DNA from 3 places in the Chryseobacterium sp. Y16C genome. Region 1 is predicted to be linked to each of the others. Evidence: riboswitches for the same ligand, from Rfam matches in the RefSeq annotation. Region 1 holds a riboswitch; each other region holds the start of a gene.
The links. Region 1 has a riboswitch for cobalamin ahead of MKS83_RS07715 (acyl-CoA thioesterase). Riboswitches for the same ligand answer to the same signal wherever they lie in the genome.
Positions count from the first base shown of each region.

Region 2: it holds a riboswitch for cobalamin, as region 1 does, so the genes downstream of both, MKS83_RS08255 (TonB-dependent receptor plug domain-containing protein) here and MKS83_RS07715 (acyl-CoA thioesterase) in region 1, are expected to answer to the same signal.
Region 3: it holds a riboswitch for cobalamin, as region 1 does, so the genes downstream of both, metE (5-methyltetrahydropteroyltriglutamate--homocysteine S-methyltransferase) here and MKS83_RS07715 (acyl-CoA thioesterase) in region 1, are expected to answer to the same signal.

Region 1 covers NZ_CP092711.1:1,749,816-1,756,916, forward strand. Annotated here, with positions in the region: gene MKS83_RS07700 (T9SS type A sorting domain-containing protein) at 1-1,002, opposite strand, end outside; gene MKS83_RS07705 (ATP-binding cassette domain-containing protein) at 1,478-2,140, shown strand; gene MKS83_RS07710 (hypothetical protein) at 2,174-2,971, shown strand; cobalamin riboswitch at 3,017-3,198, shown strand; gene MKS83_RS07715 (acyl-CoA thioesterase) at 3,314-3,697, shown strand; gene MKS83_RS07720 (HD domain-containing protein) at 3,824-4,414, opposite strand; gene MKS83_RS07725 (PadR family transcriptional regulator) at 4,728-5,057, shown strand; gene MKS83_RS07730 (PspC domain-containing protein) at 5,069-6,790, shown strand.
Region 2 covers NZ_CP092711.1:1,865,003-1,872,103, forward strand. Annotated here, with positions in the region: gene MKS83_RS08235 (CCC motif membrane protein) at 79-411, opposite strand; gene MKS83_RS08240 (DUF2752 domain-containing protein) at 434-724, opposite strand; gene namA (NADPH dehydrogenase NamA) at 751-1,803, opposite strand; gene cdd (cytidine deaminase) at 1,906-2,388, shown strand; cobalamin riboswitch at 2,660-2,837, shown strand; gene MKS83_RS08255 (TonB-dependent receptor plug domain-containing protein) at 2,867-4,696, shown strand; gene MKS83_RS08260 (hypothetical protein) at 4,712-5,776, shown strand; gene MKS83_RS08265 (CCA tRNA nucleotidyltransferase) at 5,925-7,101, opposite strand, start outside.
Region 3 covers NZ_CP092711.1:835,290-842,390, forward strand. Annotated here, with positions in the region: gene udk (uridine kinase) at 1-549, opposite strand, end outside; gene MKS83_RS03665 (hypothetical protein) at 727-1,209, shown strand; gene MKS83_RS03670 (Lrp/AsnC family transcriptional regulator) at 1,211-1,672, opposite strand; cobalamin riboswitch at 1,827-2,012, shown strand; gene metE (5-methyltetrahydropteroyltriglutamate--homocysteine S-methyltransferase) at 2,400-4,715, shown strand; gene MKS83_RS03680 (hypothetical protein) at 4,805-5,677, shown strand; gene MKS83_RS03685 (hypothetical protein) at 5,682-6,014, shown strand; gene MKS83_RS03690 (KTSC domain-containing protein) at 6,104-6,550, shown strand; gene MKS83_RS03695 (Cof-type HAD-IIB family hydrolase) at 6,624-7,101, opposite strand, start outside.

The DNA of each region.
Region 1 (7,101 bases):
AACATCATTACCTGTTCCTCCCTTAGATTTCTTCCATATAATATTGCCGTTTCCGTCCAGCTTGATGATCCAGGCATCATTAGTAAATAAATTTCCGTAGTGATCATGTACAAGGCCATTCCCCGACCTTGAAAGTCCTGCAACCATATATCCCCCGTCTGATGTTTGTATTACAGATTGTGCATTATCAGTACCACTTCCCCCGAATGTTTTCTGCCATTGTAAATTCCCTGTACTATCCAGTTTTAGCACCCAATAGTCATATTCACCATAGAGCTGCGTTACATCACCACTGTTAGAATCTGTAGCTCCTGCAACAATATATCCGCCATCAGAAGTTTGTTTGGCATCAAAAGCCAGTTCTGAATTATAACCACCAAATGATTTTTGCCACTGGATGTTACCTGTACTGTTAATTTTTACAATCCAGAGATCTGTATTATTATAAGGCAAATGACCAACAGCATCCCCATCCATAGAAGATGACTCACCTGCTACGATATAGCCTCCGTCTGAAGTTTGCTTGATTGAATATGCTACATCCTCACCATTTCCTCCAATTGCTTTTTGCCATTGAATATTTCCGTTAATATCTAGTTTAACAATCCAAAAATCAGAATAAACACTTCCATGATATCCGGTTACATCACCGTCATTTGAATCAGTCCTTCCGGCGACAATATACCCTCCATCTGAAGACTGCTGTATAGAATAAGGATAATCATAACCACTTCCTCCTAATGATTTCTGCCACTGGATATTTCCACTGTTATCCAATTTCACTACCCAATAATCACCTCCGCCGTGATTTCCTGTCACATTACCGTCCGTTGAAGGAGAATAGCCCGCTACAACAGAACCTCCATCTGTAGTTTGACATACTGAAGCTCCCTGATCCCAATTGCTTCCTCCAAGGGTCTTCTGCCATTGAATAGCAGGAGCCGTTTGTGCCGTTATTACAAGTGAAAGCAAAAATGTCAAAAGTGAAAATATATTTTTCATTGTTAATGAGTTATGAAAAGTAATGTTGAACTTACTTTCTTCATGATTAATTGTGGTCAAAAATAAGTTTTTTACAACAAAATAAATAATTTGAAACGGATCAGAATCAGAGTTTGAAAAATTTAAGTAATGGTTTTCAAAGCAAAAAGTGTTGTTTCTATGAAATATCTAATTTATATATTTGAATGATAAAAATCAAAAATGGTCAAAAGTCTAAAGATTTTATGGATTTTCTATTTTAAATTATTAATTCCTGCTGTCCTATTTTCTTTGCTCATAAATACACAGCTTGGTTTCACGCTCGGTAATTTTGGATTATGCTTTCTGCTCTTTTTACCGGCATTCCATTTTTTGATATATGAATTAAGGTTAAAAGATGAATATTACTTTTATGCTAATTTCGGATTTTCAAGATTATTTCTTTGGGGGATTACAGTTATAGCAAGTCTAATTATAAATATAGGTTGCCAATTTTATGAGTAAACTACATATAGACAGTCTCACAAAATCTTTTAACGGAAATATAATCTTAAGAGACATTTATCTTGCTTGTGAAACAGGAAAAATAGTTGGAATTTTAGGAAGAAATGGCTCCGGGAAATCTACTTTACTCAATATAATCTTTGGAACAATAAAAGGGGATCATCAATATATAAGAGTTGATGATAAAGTTCTCCAAAATCAGTGGGGCAGAAAAAATAAGATTGCCTATTTGCCACAACATTTTTTCCTTCCAAAAGGTATCAAGATTAAAAATTTGATTCCAATTTTCTGCAATAAAGAAAACTCAGAAAAGCTAACTGAGTTGGATTTAATAAAACCCTTATTGAATGAGACTTCAAGAAATCTTTCCGGAGGTGAGAAGAAAATTGTTGAAGCCTTACTGATTATTTTCTCCGAGTCAAAATTCATTTTACTGGATGAGCCCTTCAACGGACTTTCTCCGAAAATGACAAGCGAAGTGCAAAAACTCATCAAAGAGCAATCCAAAGAGAAAGGAATAATCATTTCAGATCACCGATATCAGGAAGTATTGGATATTTCGGATGAAATTTATCTGCTTTCAGATTCTCATTTAAAACCTATTAAAGATTTAAAAGAATTGCAACGCTATAATTATCTTCCGAAAAACATTTAATTTATATATTTGAACTATCAAAAAATTTTCAAGATGATTTCTCTGAACAAAGCATTTTATATATCTATTTTCAGTCTTTTTTCTTTGGCTTCTGTAAGGGCTCAGAATAAAGTTCCTTTCGGAGTGGTAAAAGCAGAAGAAGGCTATGCAATGGTGCGAGTTCATAAAGATGATTATCGGAAAATCGTTGATAAAATCCGTATGAAAACCGGTGATGTATTTGTCTATGTAAAACCTGCTCCGGGTGAAACAGAATGGATCTGGATCAAATATCCAGAAAAAGATGATACAGACAAACCTTTCGTAAGATACGACAGCATTACCAAGGAAGGAATGGTAAATAAAAACCGTATTGTTTTTGTAGACCAGTTACCTAAATTCACTCCTTCTAAATCTAAAAACGGGAAATCTTTAATTTTCACGGACGATACCAATCCTAAAATACCCGGAAACCAAAGAACCAAAGTTATTATTGACATTTATCCTTCTTATGCTCACATTAAGAAACAGGAAAAAGATGCTGAAGGAAATATCATTAAAATTGATAAACAGAAAACCTGGGGAATCGGTAAAGAACTTCCTGAAGGGATGACTGAAATAAAGTCTATCCGTGTACAGCAACCGGGAAGAGGCTCCGTTTTTGTAAGGGATGCCATCAAAAATCTGTTTCAACCTACGATGGATTTTGATAATGTAGGAGTCACCGCTTTAGATCAGGATCATATCTTCTTATATATGATTAATGGTTCCGGAGAAAACCGTTATGTCACCTTCTGGTCTATCAAACAGGGAGCGGCAATTAGTCAGATTATTTACAAAAACCCGGAATAATCTCTTAATTATTCTTATTTTTGCCTTCGAAAAAGTTTAACGACTTTATTCATCATAGAAATTGGTTCTGCTTAGCTGCTGATTAAAAGGGAATCGTGTGAAAATCACGAACTGTCGCGCAACTGTAAGTAACTGAAGTCTTTATAAAATATTCCACTGTGCTACCGCATGGGAAGGAAATAGAGATGTTACAAGTCAGGAGACCTGCCTTTTTCTTTAAACAAAAAACTTTCGCGATCTGAAGTTTATTGATCTGATGGATTTTAACAGGTATATTTTATGTCCCTGCTATTCTTCTGTTATTTTAATCTATTTCATTTCGCCTTAATTTAATAATGAAATATGACTACAGAAGAAAGAATTGAAGCATCAGAAACACGAATTTTCAAAGCAGTTTTCCCCAACACAACCAATCATTACGATACGCTTTTCGGAGGTACAGCGATGCAGCTGATGGATGAAGTGGCTTTTATTGCAGCTACACGATTTGCAAGAAAACGTGTGGTAACGGTAAGCAGTGATAAAATTGATTTTAAAAGGTCTATTCCTGCAGGAACGATTGTAGAACTGATCGGAAAAGTTTCTCATGTCGGAAAAACAAGTATGAAGGTCAATGTTGAAATCTATACGGAACAGATGTATTCCTATGAAAGAGAAAGAGCTATTGTAGGGGATTTTACTTTTGTAGCTATAGATGAATTTAAGAAACCAATCTCAATATTATAAAAAAGGTTGCGGCGACCTGCGGTCGCCGCAACCCTATATTTTCAGCATGTTTATTATGAGTTTCGGCGGGCTTTGCCCGCCGAAACTTTTTATTCTTCGAAAGTTTTTAAACATCCATTTTACAAATCACCTCAACACCTTCTCAGATTCAAGGCTAAGGTTCAATAAATGATGGAAAGCCTCTCCCATTTCATCGGAAGCTCTTACAATGGCATTCTCCAACATATTTCTGATTTGTTTTTCCGTTACTCCGGCTTCCGTCCAGCTTTTTCCTGAAGTATGGGAATTCAGGATGAAAGGCATGATTCTATCGATGGCACAGGCAAAAATGGCATCCGGAGTTTTTTCTTCCTCAAATTCGAGCCACAAATTAAAGAATTCCGTACGCAAAGGTTCATCTAAAATCCCAAAAATCTTTTGAGCAGAAATTTTCTCTCTTTCAAATTTCCCTACCATTGCAGCTTCATCAAATAAAAAGGTATCTCCTGCTTCAATTTCCACCAGATCGTGGATGGAAAGCATTCTTATGACTCTTAACAAATCAATATCCGCTCTGTTTTTCGCATAAGGAAAAAGAATCTGAGCTAAAATAATAATTTGCCATGAATGTTCCGCCGTATTTTCTCTTCTGGTATCATCTGCGTTATAATTTCTTCTTTGTACATTTTTCAAGGCATCTACTGCCAGGATAAAATCAATCTCCTTCTGTATTTTCATTCTTTATTGTTATTTACATGATCATATTTTGAATTCATTTATAAAATGTCGATCAAAATTTCTGACCTAAAAATACGAAAATTTAAAATTTTTGGAAAATTTCAAGGCTTAAATAAAGTTAAGACAAAAATCAATAAAAATTTATTTTATTGATTATCAATATATTAAATGATTAAATTAAAAAATTACACTACTTTGTATTGCATAATACCATTTTATTTACATATCTTTGTAATGTAAAATCGAAATAGGATCAGCTAGCTAGGTTCCGAACTTCGAAAATTATATAACTAATTAACAAAACTTATTAAAGATGAATACTGAAAATACCAAAGCGCAAATGCGAAAAGGAATTCTGGAATTCTGTATTTTAAGTCTCATCAATCATCGTGAAATGTATGTTTCCGACCTAATAGATGAACTGAAAAAAGGAAAACTGGATGTAGTAGAAGGAACACTCTATCCTCTTTTAACAAGATTAAAAAACGGCGAGTTCCTTTCATACAGATGGGAAGAATCTACAGGAGGACCTCCGAGAAAATATTACCAAATCACCGAAAAAGGTAAATTATTTTTAGATGAACTTCAAAATACCTGGAATGAACTAACAGATTCCGTAAACCAAATCACTCAAAAAAATTAAAAAACAAAGCTATGAACAAGACACTCTCAATAGGACTCGCAGGTTTTTCTTTTACCATAGAAGAACACGCATATATAAAGCTTAGCGATTACCTGAATGCACTGAGAAGCTCGCTGGATGCTTCGGAAGCTGATGAGGTAATGCATGACATAGAAATCAGAATGGTAGAAATCTTCAGAGATTCTTTAGGAAAACGTGAAGTAATTAATGATACTGATGTAGAAAAAGTAATTGCTCAGATCGGATCTCCAGAAAAAATCGAAGAACAGGAAGAAGCTTATTATTCTGAAAAAAACACAAAAAAAGCATACTCATCAGGAACTGAATATACGGATAAAAAACAATTGTTCCGTGACCCTGAAAGACAAAAAATAGCAGGTGTTTGTGCAGGTTTGGCTCATTATGTAGGAATGGACATTACAGCAATGAGAGCGATCTGGTTAGGAATTTTCATCTTAGGAATTTTCACAGCGGCCGTTTCTTCAACCCTTGTTTTCTTACTTTACGTAATCCTTTGGGCGGTATTACCAAAAGCTGAGACAGCAGCAGATTTCCTGAAAATGAAGGGAAAGCCTATGAACTTCGACAATCTTAAGAATGAGTCTAATAAATTGGTACAGTTTGCCAACGAATCTACTCAGAGGGTCGGAGAAATCTATAACGAGAACAAACCTTATATCAATAACGCCGGAAGCGGACTTTGGAATGTATTCCGTTATATCTTAGGTGGAATCTTCGCATTCATGTCTTTATCTTGCTTGATCGGGGTATTTGTAGTATTCGGTTTCATGGGAGCAGACAGCGACTTCCCTCCTGTCAGCGAAATGAATTTCTATTTTGACAATGACAGTATGAAATACATCATCATGGCATTGATCACCTTAGGAAGCTTGATTCCTGCAATGATCTTCGGGTTATTAAGTATCAAATTAATTTCTCCTAAAACGAAATTAAGAAACACAGGATGGGTAATCGGAGCATTATTCCTTGCATTGATATCCTTAGGAACTTATTTCGGAGTTAGCATGGCAAGACAGGAAATGTTCCTGAAAGGTCATAAGGAAGACACTGAAGAAGTTGCTATCAACACACAATCAGACAGCATTTATGTAGATGTAAAGCAAGTGACTATTCCTCAAAATTTCAAAGGATACGATAACGATCTTTATTCCGATAAAATCTCTGTATTCAAAAAAGACTGGATTCATGTGGATGTAACAAGAAAAGCAGATATCAAAACTCCATATTTGATTATTAAAAAAGAAGCTAAAGGATATAATCTTCCATTAAATGTAAGTGTTCCGGTAGAGGTGATTAATAACAGAATCGTTCTTCCCAACTTTGTAAAATATCCTTATGAACACAGATTCAGAGATTACAGCATCGATTATGAATTGGTAGTTCCTTTGAAAACCATTGTACTTCCTGCAAAACATGATCTTATCAACTTTGATGGAGACTTAAATGCAGACGGAATCAATGATAACGATCAGGAAAAAGACGAAGACGGAAACATCAAGATTGAAAAAAACAAGATTACTGTAAACGGCTCTACCATTGAATATAATTCTGATGATGAAGACAGCATCATTGTAAACGGTAAAAAAGTACCGAGCAACCAGGCTGACAAAGTAATTGATTCTATGAAAAACAGCATCAAGAAGATGAAAGGAGGTAATCTGGACATCAAAGTAAACGAAGGTAAAAACGAAATTTCCATACAAACTAAATAATTAACTGCAGAGAGTGGCAGAAGGTGTGAATGAATAACACAACCGTTTGAAATTCACACTCTTCTTCTCTCACAGCAAATAAAAAATATAAATATTTAGTTTTCTATGTAAATAAAAATCTTTACATTTGTATAACAAAAAATCATAACCAAAACACTCAATAAAATATCAATAATCATGGTACAACTGGCACTAGAAATTGTAATGAAAATCGTTGATTTAATCAGCAGTTTATTTTAAGAGCGATAATATTTCAATATATTTGTAAAGTATAACCACTTTGGTTATACTTTTTTGTTTTTAATTCAAAC
Region 2 (7,101 bases), 120 kb from region 1:
TTGGGGAGTTCGGAGCTACTGTTTTTAACAACAAAAGACCACAGTGAGTGGTCTTTTGTTGCTAAATTATAATTTAAATTAACGTCCCTGTATTTCTCTAATCCTTTCTTGTAGCAGCTGCGGATCAGAAAGTGCATCTACGCCAATTACAGTAATAACATAAATAAAATAAATAATTGAAAGAATGTTTAAAACCAGTCCAATTATACAAAGAATTCTACCTGTATTTAAATTACTATAGTTATCATATTCGCCGGGATTCTGTTTATACAGCTTCAAATCTTTTCCGGCAAGTACAAGTCCGATGATTGAAGCAATAAGTCCTACAACACCATAACAGCAACAAGTTATGATAGATACAATTCCTAAAACAAGTACTGCCGTAGCATTAGGTAATTTTTGTTGATTCATAGTTAAAATTTTAATGTTTGTGTTATATATAAATAAAAAAATGTTTATAAAAATAAGCAACCACCATGATTACTGAATTAATAATTGCTAAAGAAATAATTGCAGTGCCATAATTTCTTTTCTTATCAATAAAATTTACCCCAACCACGCACAAAAAAAGTAATAAAGTGTACACAGCCGGGAACATATGAAAAGCATCAGCAAACCGACCTTCAAAAACCATTACGATTGCTCTCTGAGCACCACAACCAAAACATTCTATTCCCAGAATTTTTTTGCTTGGACAAGGCAACATAAAGTCTTCGATTTTCATATTTAATTTATTTTGACGGCTCTAAATTAAGAAGAAATTTTTGCCCTCAAATACTGATGTGGAAAAAAAGATTCTTCATTCATTTCAAACGAACCTTGTACTGCAATATAAGGATTCCTAAGAATTTCCCTTGCTACGAATATAAGGTCAGCGTCTCCTTTCTGCAGAATTTCTTCAGCCTGTTTTACTTTCTTAATCAGTCCTACTGCTCCTGTTTTTACTTCCGCTTTGTTTTTAACTTCAGAAGATAAGGGAACCTGATAACCATCAAAAACAGCAATTTTTGCTCCGTGAATATTTCCTCCACTGGAAACATCAATCAGATCTACATTATGGAATTTCAGGATTTTTGCCAACTTTACACTATCTTCAATATTCCAGCCGTTTTCAGCATATTCTGTTCCTGAAATTCTGACAAAAAGAGCTACATTTTCATTTAATTCCTCATTTACGGCTTCTACAATTTCAAGTAAAAACCGAACCCTGTTTTCAAAGCTTCCACCATATTCATCTGTTCTGATATTAGAAAGCGGTGATAAGAACTGGTGGACTAAATATCCATGAGCCCCATGAATTTCAACAATGTCAAAACCTGCTTTCACAGCTCTTCTTGCCGCATTTTTAAAATTCTGAACCTGCTCCCTAATTTCATCCACTGTCAAAACATGAGGAATTCTTTCAGTAGGATGATAAGGAATAGGACTTGGAGCTACGGTTTCCCAACCTTCTTCCACCGGAATCTGAATATTATTCCAGGTAGAGCCTTTTCTCCCTGCATGAGCAAGCTGGATTCCGATTTTACTTTCAGAATTCTGATGCACAAAATCAACGATTTTCTGAAGTTTTTCGGCCTGCTCATCATTCCAGATTCCCATACAGTGATTCGTAATTCTTCCCCGAGGTTCTACTCCGGTTGCCTCCACCATAATAAGTCCTGTTCCTCCTTGTGCACGACTGCCATAATGTACAAAATGAAAATCATTAGCCAATCCGTTTTCGCAAGAATACATACACATTGGAGACATTACCCAACGATTCTTCAATTCCACATTTCTAAATTGTATTGGTGAATATAACATTGTTTATTTTTTAAGTTTTAAAATTACAAATTTAGTCTAGTAAAAATGTATTGCCTACGTTATGAAAAAGGATTAATTTTATCCCCCTTTTTTAAAGAAGACATGAGAAAAGATATACATATTGGTTATGAGCATTTCAAAAACAGCAATGAGCTGAGTGAAATCGAACAGGCGCTTTTTGAAAAAGCCAAGTCCGCAAGAGAGAAAGCTTATGCTCCTTATTCAGATTTTTTTGTGGGATGTGCCATACTTTTGGAGAATGGAGATATCTTTTCGGGCAGCAATCAGGAAAACGCAGCGTTTCCTTCGGGTCTTTGTGCGGAAAGAACGACGCTTTACTGGGTTGCCGCAAATTTCCCCAATGAAAAAATAAAAAAAATCTTTATTGTAGGAGGCCCTAAAGAATTTTCTGAAAACAATCCACCTATTCCACCTTGCGGATCATGCCGACAAAGTATTATAGAATATGAAACCAAGCAAAATGAAAATATTGAACTTTATTTTGCCAATTTAAACGAAGAAACCATCAAAGTACATTCTATAAAAGATCTTCTTCCTTTTTCTTTTGACGGAACTTATTTATAGATTTTTTAAACAAATTTTTTTGAATAGGGAGATTCTCTATTTGAAGCTATTTCCTGCTTTCCGTTGCAATCTTTTTTTTCAAAAAGGATTTTCACTGCAATCAGGGCTAGGAAATTGTGACTATGAAAAGAAAAACCCGTACTACAGAACCACCCCGGCGAAAATTCAAAGAATTTTCGCCACCTCTCCAAAGGAGGGGAATTCATTGTGAATATTTTTATCTTCGATTTTTATAGCTTTTCATCTTTTTTGCATTTTTGACGAATAAGTTTATCTTTGCAAAAATTTTGGTTTCCAATTATTTGGAATGAAAAGGGAATTGGGTGAAAATCCTAAACTGTCCCCGCAACTGTAGATCGCATTAGAAAATTTCTACGAGAAACCACTGTGAAAACGGGAAGGTGTAGAAAGCGAAAGTCAGGAGACCTGCCAAAATATAATCAAATAAACATTGCTTTCGGAGGAAAAGTAAAAGAAAATGGATATTAAAAGATCTTTAGTACTGCTTTTTGCGTCTTACGGTGGTTTTCTTTTTGCACAAGAGAAAACGATTGATACTGTTTATGTCTTCGACAGCCAGATGAATAAGGTTAAGCTTTTTCATAAAGTCAATACCCTTAAAGCTGAGGACATCGAAAAAAATTCTACCAACCTTTCCGAAGCTTTACGTTTTCAGTCTCCCGTTTATATTAAAGAAAATGGTCGTGGTGCGGTTTCTTCGCCTTCATTCAGGGGAACAACAGCGCAACAGACTGCTTTTGTATGGAACGGAATCAACATAAACTCTATGTTTTTAGGACAAGGAGATATCAACAATATTTCTTTATCCGGGTTTGAACAAATGGATATTAAGGCAGGCGGCGGAAGTGTGATATATGGAAGCGGTGCCATTGGAGGAAGCATACACTTAAACAACATTTTGGATTTTAATAAAGGGATTCATGCATCATTATTTTCTGAAGTTGGATCTTTTGATACGTATAATAACTTTGCAAGGGCTTCTTTTAGTAATGATAAATTAAGCTTTAAAGTTTCCGGAAATTATTCAATCAGCCAAAATGATTATGAAGTTGAAGAAGTAAATTACAGGAACAGAAACGGACAATATAATAACTCAAATATCAATATTGCCGTTGCTTATAAAATTGCACCTCATCATCAAATTTCCTGGATCTCGGAGTTTTTTAACGGAAATCAGCACTACCCTGTCTTTTTCGCAGATATTCAGACTAAAACAAAATACGAGACTCAGAATATCCGAAGCCTGATTGCCTGGGACTGGAATACTTCCAGATTTACAAATGCCTTTAAAGCGGCTTATACAGAGGAAAACTTTCAATATTTCAATAATATCGACCAACCAAAATCCAGTGGCGGAACAGGAAAAAATTATATCTTAAAAAATGATTTTAATTATTTTCTTTCATCCAAATGGAATGTAAATCTCATCACAGAATTTCAGGTAAATGACGGAGAAGGCTATCAGTCAGGGATCAAAAAAGTCAGCAGAAATATCGGCTCCGTTTCAGGGTTAGTCCGTTATTTTGCTACTAAAGAACTTCGTTTTGAAGGCGGAATTAAAAAGGATTTTGTTGAAAACATTACCTCGCCGGTCTTATTTTCTCTTTCAGGAAACTGGAAGGCTTTGAAATGGTATGAGACTAGCCTTAATATCTCCAGAAATTTCAGATATCCAACATTTAATGATTTGTACTGGCACCCAGGAGGAAATGAAAATTTGAAGCCTGAAACGTCTTATCAGTTTGAATTAAGAAATCAGTTTAAAATTTCAGATGTAAAATTATCTGTAACTCCGTACTATATGAAAATTTACGATATGATCCAATGGCTTCCTTCTTCAATGGGATATTATTCTCCTGTAAATACGGATGAAGTGGAATCTTATGGTCTGGAATCTCAGATTGAATATGCGAAGAAATTTGGAAATCATGCCCTGAAAGGAAACCTGGGATATTCTTACAGTAAATCCGTCAATATGGAAACCCAGAAACAACAGATGTATGTTCCGCTTCATAAATTCTTTGGAAATATTGATTATCAGTATCAATTCTTAAGAGTATATGTTCAGGGTATGTTCAACGGACTTACCTATACAGATACCGATGAAAAAAGAAGCACTGCTCTTGATCCTTACTTTGTGATGAATGCGGGAATTTCCGGAACAGTTTTGAAGAATTATACATTAGGATTTAAAGTGAATAATATTTTCAATCAGGTTTATCAATCGACCGCATATTATTATATGCCACAAAGACATTACAGCATTAACCTTACTATTAATTTTTAAATAAATAATTATATAATGAATATCAGAAAAATTTTACCTCTGGCTTTAGTATCAACATTTCTTTTCAACATAGCTTGTAGCAGTGATGATGAGATTATCGAAACACAACCAAAAGGCGCTTATCAGGAAGGAATCTTCATCAGTAATGAAGGAGGCTTCACTACTCCGACTGCCGAAGTTTCTTTTACAAGTAATGACCTGTCCACTGTAGGAAATAAAATTTATTCTGCTAACAATAACGGAGAGGTTTTAGGAAATGTTTTACAGACAATAGGCTTCAACGGAGATTACGCTTATTTGGTATCAAACGTTCCGAATAAAATAGATATCGTTAACAGATATACTTTCAAAAAACAGGCAACCGTAACATCTAATCTGGATGGCGCAAGATATATTGCTTTTTCAGGAAATCAGTATTATGTTACCAACAACAACTTTAGCAATTCTATTAAGCTGAATGTTTACAGCACAGACAATAATTCTTTTGTAAAAAGCATTAGCTTTAACAGAGCTGCAGAAAAAGTAGTGGAAGCCAATGGAAATATCGTTGTACAAACAGACGGAATTACCTATGATGCCAATTATAATGAATTGCCAACTGGATATACTATTACCATCGTAAAGCCTTCTACAAATACAGTTGACAAAACAGTTACCTTACCAAGCAACGGAATTATCAGAGACCTGGTTTCTTATAATGGTGATGCTTATGCTCTGGCTTCAGACAACACCAATTCTTATATCTATAAAATCAATTCAGCTTCAGGGGCTTTTACGACCACTACGCTTACAGGAATTCCTAAAGTACAGAGATTAAAAATAGAATCTAATAAATTCTATTTTGTAAACAGTACCAACAAAATTTATTCGATGGACATCAATTCCACTACGGTTCCAACTGCTCCACTTTTAACTGCACCTGGCTATCTGTATGGTTTCAATGTAATTGACGGCAGAATTTATACTTCTGATGCAAGTTTTACAACAGACAGTAAAGTATATGTTTACAGTGCAAGTAACGGATCTCTAATTAAGTCTTTTAATACAGGAATCGGAACAAACGGTTTCTATAAAAATTAATATTCCAATCACTAAGCGAATAAAAATTTTTTATTTTTATATTATGTTGTCCGGGCGGTTTCTTCGAAACCGCCCGGATTTTGTTTGTATAATTAAAAAGCAACAGATTAATAAAATCCATTGCCTTATAATTTATTTAAATTCTATTTTAAGCTAAAGTCAATCCCAGTTTTTCAGCTTCTGCGATTACAAAACTTCTGGCCTCTTCACTGTCATTTCCAATTTCACCTTCAAGAATGGCTTCTTTTACTTTTTCCTTTAAAATACCGATTTCGCGACCGGGTTTCAGATTAAACATTTCCATAATTTCTTCCCCTGAAATAGGCGGCTGGAAATTTCTCACCTGATCTTTTTCCTCCACTTCTTTGATCTTCACCGCAACATATTCAAAATTTTTCTTGAATTTCTCCTGTTTTTTAGAATTTTTTGTGGTAATATCCGCTTTACAAAGTGTAAATAAATCTTCAAGATCTTCTCCGGCATCAAACAATAATCTTCTCAGGGCAGAATCTGAAGCATCATCTGTAATCAAAGCGATCGGGCGCGATGATAATTTTACCATCTTCTGAACATATTTCATATCCGGACCTAACGGTAGTTTTAATCGCTGGAAAAGAGTTTTTACCATTTTTGAACCCAAAAATTCATGTCCGTGAAAAGTCCAGCCTGTTCCTTCAACGAATTTTTTGGTCGGAGCTTTTCCTATATCGTGAAGCAATGCCGACCAACGCAGCCACAGATTATCCGTATTTTCAGAAATGTTATCAACAACTTCTAACGTATGATAAAAATTATCTTTATGAGTCTGTCCCTCCACTTCTTCTACTCCTTTCAGATCTATAAGCTCAGGAATAATTAATTTCATCAAACCTGTCTGCTCCATCAGTTTCAAGCCTATCGAGGGTTTTTTGGAAAGCATGATTTTGTTGAATTCAACCATAATTCTTTCCATAGAAACGATCTTGATCCTTTCTGCTTCCTGCTTAATGGCTTCCAAAGATTTCTCTTCAATATGAAACTGTAACGTTGATGCAAAACGGATCGCTCTCATCATTCTTAAAGGATCATCAGAATAGGTTTGAGCTGGTTCCAAAGGAGTTCTTAAAATCCCTTTTTCCAGATCATCAATCCCGTTAAAAGGATCAATCAGTGCTCCGAAATTGTCTTTATTTAAGGAAATCGCCATCGCATTCACTGTGAAATCTCTTCTTTTCTGATCGTCTTCAATAGTCCCTCCTTCCACTTCCGGTTTACGGCTGTTTTCAGTATAGCTTTCCTTTCTTGCTCCTACAAATTCCAGTTCAAGATCTTTATATTTGATCATT
Region 3 (7,101 bases), 910 kb from region 1:
CATATTCGGGATGATAAGATCTGCTTCATTTTTTGAAGGCTCAATAAATTCCTGGTGCATCGGCTTCAATGTCGTCTGATAACGGTGCAGTACTTCATTCAGGTCTCTTCCTCTTTCCTGGGTATCTCTCCTGATCCTTCTGATCAGTCTTTCATCAGAATCTGCATGAACAAATACTTTTAAATCAAATTCTTTTAGTAATTCTTTGTTCGTAAGTACCAAAATTCCTTCTACAACCAATACATTTTTAGGCTCTACAGTCACATGATCTCCGGTTCTTCCGTGTGTTACAAAACTATAGATTGGCTGTTCGATCGGCTCATTGTTTTTTAAAGCTTTCACATGTTTTATCAACAAATCAAAATCGATGGATTTAGGATGATCATAATTTAAAGCTTCTCTTTCCGTTAATGTAAGATTATGATTATCATGATAGTAATTATCCTGTGAAAGGATATTCATTCCTTCGATATCAAGCTGCTGAATGATCTTATCAACAACCGTAGTTTTGCCGGATCCTGTACCTCCTGCAATTCCTATTACAAGCATTCTTTTTTGTTTCTTTATAGTTTTTACAAATATACTATTTTAGATGAATGCAAATAAAATAAATAAAGAGGCTTTTTATAAAGCCTACCAATCCGGTAAGTGGTATTTAAAAGATCCTGATTCTAATTGAATTTAATTACCTTTCTTAATTTTATCTATTTTTGCCAAAATTTAATCATGAAAATCCTATACCCTGTTCTATTATTAGTTTTTATACTTTCTTGTCAACCTAAAAAAGGAAACAATGAAATTATTACTTTGAACCCTAATAAAATAACAAGAAATGAAATTGTTTATGATACTTTAACATCCAATCAGCTTGATAAAATTAAAATCATTCAAACTACCTTCCAAGAAGTTTATCCTGCAACTTTAGAGGAAACAATCGATGATTTTAAAAGAGATCAAAACCCAGACAATGAAATAGCAATTTGGCTTACAATGGCAAATGCCTACGAAGGATTTTTAAAAATTAAAAAAGAAAAAGTAGATCTACCCCGTAAAAAAGAAGCTTTTAAACTTATACTTTCTAGGTCAATGATGCCATCCGATCAGGCAATAGAAAATTCGGAATTAAAAATTCTTACCCAAGAAGAAGCAAAAGAAATTCTGAGCTTATATAAAGAAGATCCTCATCCTCTTAAAGTTTATCAAAAATAAATTATATATTCACCCCATGAATATTTTTCACCTCTGCCATCACAAACGTACTGTGTGTACTTCCGATAGAATCTACAGAGCCTAATTTATTAAAAACAAAATCCTGATAGTGCTTCATATCTCTTACCTGAACTTTCAGTAAAAAATCAAAATCTCCGGAAATATTATAGCATTCTGCGACTTCATCAATCTGTAAAATATCTTCAACAAATCGATTTCCGACAGAACGATCATGGATTTTCAGTTTTACCTGACAAAAAACGGTAAAACCACGATTCAATTTTTCCGCTTCCAGAATGGCAGCATAATGTTTAATATATCCTTCCTGCTCAAGTCTTTTCATCCGTTCAAAAACAGGGGAAGCAGATAGGTTTACTTCTTTCGCAAGCTCTTTTACGGTTAGCTTTGCATTTTTTTGAAGGATTCTCAGTAGTTGAAGATCCTTTTCATCCAGTCTTTCCACAGAATAATATTCTTTTTTGGGGTTCAATTTTCAAATTTACAGAATAATAATCTTTTAAAAATATATAAACTGGAACAAAAATCTTATTTTAATAAACACATCCAATCAATATACTTTAATTACTATTTTTGAATCCTATTTTGTTCTTTAACATACTTCATCAAACGGAAAAGGTTTTACTTAAGGTAAATTAATAGGGAATCGTGTGAGAATCACGAACTGTCGCGCAACTGTAAGTAACACATCAAAAGTTTTTGTCCACGTGTATCCACTGTGTAAACGGGAAGGATGACAATAACTGTTATAAGTCAGGAGACCTGCCTGTTCCGAATTGACAATGCTCTCGCGGTTGGAGTTTTTGGTTAAGCAGATGATATTTGGAAATATTTTTGAGTTTGAGTTTAATGTTGAGTTTTAAATTTTTAAACGCAAAGATTTGTTGTTGTAACTTCTTATTTTTAGGAAGCAAAGAATTGCAACTTCATCGCTGATGAAGCGTATGGATAAACGTCTGCTTTTTACAATCAATAAAATTCATTCTTCTTTGCTCGCTTAAGTTATAAAGAAGATTTCATTAAAACTTTGTGTCAAAAAATAAAAGCTCCATTTATTCAAGAAAATTAAGTCCTTATTATCATTTTTCAACACAAAACTACTTTCCAATTCAGCATTACGAAGCATCCGAAGAACTTTTAAAACCATTATCTAATTTAAAAGTTGTAAGAAAATGCAAACACACCTTCTTGGCTATCCGCGTATTGGTAGCAACAGAGAACTCAAAAAAGCCTGTGAACAATATTGGGCAGGTAAAATCAATTTAGACGACCTTCTAGAGGTTGGAAAAACCATTACTCAAAGTAATTGGAAACTTCAGCAGGAAGCGGGAATTGACCTTATTCCCTGTAACGATTTCTCATATTACGATCACGTTTTGGATATGACCTTAACGGTTGGAGCCATTCCTCAACGTTATCAGGAAATTGCTTTAAAAAAGCCCGAACTGGACGTTTATTTTGCAATGGCAAGAGGTTTCCAGAAAGACGGTTTAGATATTACCGCAATGGAAATGACGAAATGGTTTGATACCAATTATCATTATATCGTTCCTGAATTTCAGAAAAACCAGGAATTTAAATTATTCTCCAATAAAATCACCAAAGAATTCATCAGTGCTAAAAAAGCTGGATTCAATGCAAAACCTGTTATTATTGGTTTATTAACGTATTTACTGCTGGGAAAAGAAAAAGAAGAAGGTTTTGATAAATTGGATTTAGCTCAAAACTTACTTCCTGTTTATATTCAGATTTTAAAGGAGCTGGAGAATCACGGTGCGGAATACATTCAGTTTGATGAACCATTTTTAGCATTGGATTTAACTGAAAAAGCAAAAGAAGCCTATCAGTTTGTTTATGCTGAAATCAAAAAACAGTTCCCTAAGCTTACATTTATTGTCGCAACTTATTTTGACGGTTTAAAAGACAATCTTTCACTCACCACTTCCCTACCTGTAGATGTTTTACACATTGACCTGGTTCGTTGTCCTGAACAATTGGATGAAATTTTAGATAATATTCCTAATCATTTAGGCCTTTCTTTAGGCGTTGTAGACGGCAGAAACATTTGGAAAAACGATTTTCAGCATTCGCTACAGTTCATTAAAAAAGCCGTTCAAAAAATAGGATCAAATAGGATCTTTATCGCTCCGTCCTGTTCTTTGTTACATTCACCTTTCGATCTGGATTCAGAGAAAAATGAAGAAACTTTATCTCCCGAAATCAAACAATGGATGGCTTTTTCGAAACAGAAAGTTTATGAGATTGTCAATTTAAAGAAATTGGCTTCAGAAAACCCGGATTACAATACGTTGCAGATTTTAGCAGAAAATAAAAAAGCTATTGAAAACCGTAAAACATCTGCATTAATTCACAATCAGAATGTGAAAACCCGTGTCGAGGTAACAACGAAAGAGGATGCACAGAGAAATTCACCATTTACGATAAGAAAAGAAGTACAACAGGAAGTACTGCAGCTTCCTCTATTTCCCACAACCACTATCGGTTCTTTTCCTCAGACGAAAGAGGTGAGAAACTGGCGTTCGAAATTCAAAAAAGGGGAATTGAATGCTGAACAATATGATACTTTATTGAAACAGGAAACCGAAAGAACGATTCGTTGGCAGGAAGAAATCGGAATCGATGTGCTTGTTCACGGGGAATTTGAACGAAACGATATGGTGGAATATTTCGGGGAACAATTGGCTGGGTTTGCGTTTACACAAAACGGTTGGGTTCAAAGCTACGGAAGCCGTTGTGTGAAACCTCCGGTGATTTTCGGAGATGTATACAGACCAAATCCGATGACTGTTTATTGGTCGGAATATGCTCAATCTTTAACTAAAAAATGGGTAAAAGGAATGTTAACAGGACCTGTAACGATCCTTCAATGGTCTTTCGTACGTGACGATCAACCTCGTTCACTAACCTGCAAACAGATCGCCTTGGCGATTCGTGATGAAGTCAATGACCTGGAAAAAGCAGGAATCAGGATTATCCAGATTGATGAACCTGCGATTCGTGAAGGACTTCCATTAAGAACATCTGACTGGCAAAATTATCTGAAATGGGCGGTTGAAGCCTTTAGAATTTCAGCAAGCGGTGTGGAAGATGCCACACAAATTCATACCCATATGTGTTATTCTGAATTTAATGATATCATTCAAAATATCGCCGATATGGATGCCGATGTAATTACGATTGAATGTTCCAGGAGCCAGATGGAACTGTTAAATGCATTTGCAGATTTCAAATATCCTAATGAAATCGGACCGGGAGTTTATGACATTCACTCACCAAGAGTTCCGTCTAAAGAGGAAATGGTGGAACTGTTGAAAAAAGCACAAGCCGTAATTCCAGCACAGCAACTTTGGGTAAATCCTGATTGTGGTTTGAAAACCCGTCATTGGGATGAAACGGAAAAGGCGTTGATTGCCATGGTGGAAGCTTCGAGAGAAGCGAGTAAGGAGTTTGCTTTGGAGACGCTTTAAAATTATTGATATTCATTTTTTCGGGAGCCTTTTGGGCTCCTGCTTTTGTTTTTTTAATTATAAAAACGTAAATTGAGTAAAACTTTCGCATGAATAACTTTGATGAATTAAAAAGAATTTCTGAACAAAATTCAAATCTAATGAGGATGTACAATATTGCATTTCCTACTAATAATATATTAAGATCTTTGCAACCTTTGATTGATATTCAAAAAAAATGGGAATCAATAATTCCAAAGATCACAGTTCCAGAACTCTTACTTCCTAATATTACAATTCCTAATTTAAATAAAATATTTCCATCAGAATTTGTTGAGCAATTAAGAAGAATTAGTTCCGTTGGTGAGAAATTTTCAAACAATCCAGAAGTTCAATTTGCTTTTATAACTGACTTAGAGGTATTAAATATAAAATCTACTGAAAATCTAAAAGAAACTTTAATTAATGACTTAACTGATATAGATTTACAAGAAAAAGAAATTTTATTGGATAAAAATTTATTGCCACTTTTAGAGGAACAAAATTTAGACGGTTTGTGGTTAGGAGCTACATATGCATTAGAGTCGAATAATCCTGACAAATTAAGACATTGCTTAGTTTCACTTCGTACAATATTAGAGTTTTTAATTGATGATAAATTGGCTTCGAATTATGAAATAAAAGACAATCCAATATTCGAAAAAGAATTTAAAAAGTATCATTCAGGAAAAGCTACAGTAAATGAAGTTAAAGTTCCAAGAAGAAAAAAAATAGAATATTTTATCTCTAAATTTAAATTTGGTTTTTTAGAAGAATTTACTGCCCATGAAATCCAATACGTTTGTGATTGTTATGCAATTTTATGCAATCTTCATCAGCAAGATGTTGGTTTGACTGAAAATCAAGTTAAAAGCTTAAAAGTAAAGACAGGTATCACTTTATGGTTATTATGCTACCTAAATAAAATTCAAGAAACCAATTAAGGTTATGACCACCAAAGAATTCGTAAAAAACTTCTACCAAGAGAAACAAAATATTCTCAATTTATGTTTTGACAATCAGTCAGAATATAGAACTCTTGTTTCAACAAAAATTGAAGAATTAAATTTAAATGAAATTCAAGCCAAAAAATTAAAAGATATAATTTCTAATCTTTTGACAGATAGTTTTTATACCATTTTACTAGGTTTGGATGGCTCTGTAAGCATCGGAAATTCACAAGAAAGCTTTAAAATATTTGATGAAGATGATAATTTAATTTCTGAAAGTGGAGATTTAGAAGGATTAGCTTACGAATACTTCCATGGAGAAGATAAATAATTCAAACCAAAACAAATTAATAATCAAAAACTTACAATTTTACCAATTAATTTCCTTAATTTTGCACCCCGAAAATAAGGATAGAAGATATGAAAAAAATTGGCGAGCACAGAAAACTTTTGGGAGTTGATCAGAATGTAACTTTAAAAGAGCTGAAAACCATCTACAGAAATGTGATGAAAGATACGCATCCTGATAAATTCATCAACGATGAAGCCGGACAACTGGAAGCTGAGGAAAAAAGTAAATCTGTGATTGAAGCTTACCATTTTTTAGTAAGTATCAATCCGGAAACGCAGGAAAAATACAAAGAAGAATATACAGAAACGATTACCAAATCCAATATCCAGGATTTTTATCTGGAAAAATCGATTCTTACCGTTCTTCACCTGAATGGAGTGTCATACGAATACATGGGTGTTCCGAAAAATACCTATATTAAGATGATCAATTCAGATTCACCAAGCCGTTTTGCAAGAAGACATATCTATGGAAATTTTGTTTACAGAAAAGCAGGTGAAGTAATGCAGAATTAATTCTGAAAACATAGTATAAATAATAAACCGTACCTCAATGAGATACGGTTTTTCTTTATCTTTTTTAGAACGTTTACATTCCGTTCAGATACGTTTTTATGGTTTCCAATACTCCAAACCGGTCGTTGGAACAGGCTTCAAACCTGGCTACTTCTTTTACCGAAGGATGGGCATTTTCCATAGCGTAGGAATAATGAGCATTCTTAAGCATTTCAATATCGTTCAGATAGTCACCGAAAGCCATTGTCTGCTCCGGAAGGATATTTAAAGATTTCTGCAGCTTTTCAATGGCATTTCCTTTGTTGGTGTGTTTATTCATAATATCCAGCCAGTTTTTCCCCGAAACTACGACTACTAAATCTTCATCTTCAAACTTTTTCAATGCGGGATACAGAAATTCTTCGGCACTTACCGGATGATAGACTGCAATTTTAAAAACCGAATCATCAACTTCCAGCGTAAGATCTTCTTTTTTCTGATTCTGAATGTAATATTTAGAAAAATAATCTACGAATACCTCATCGGAACTTTCATAATACGAGTTTTCTTTT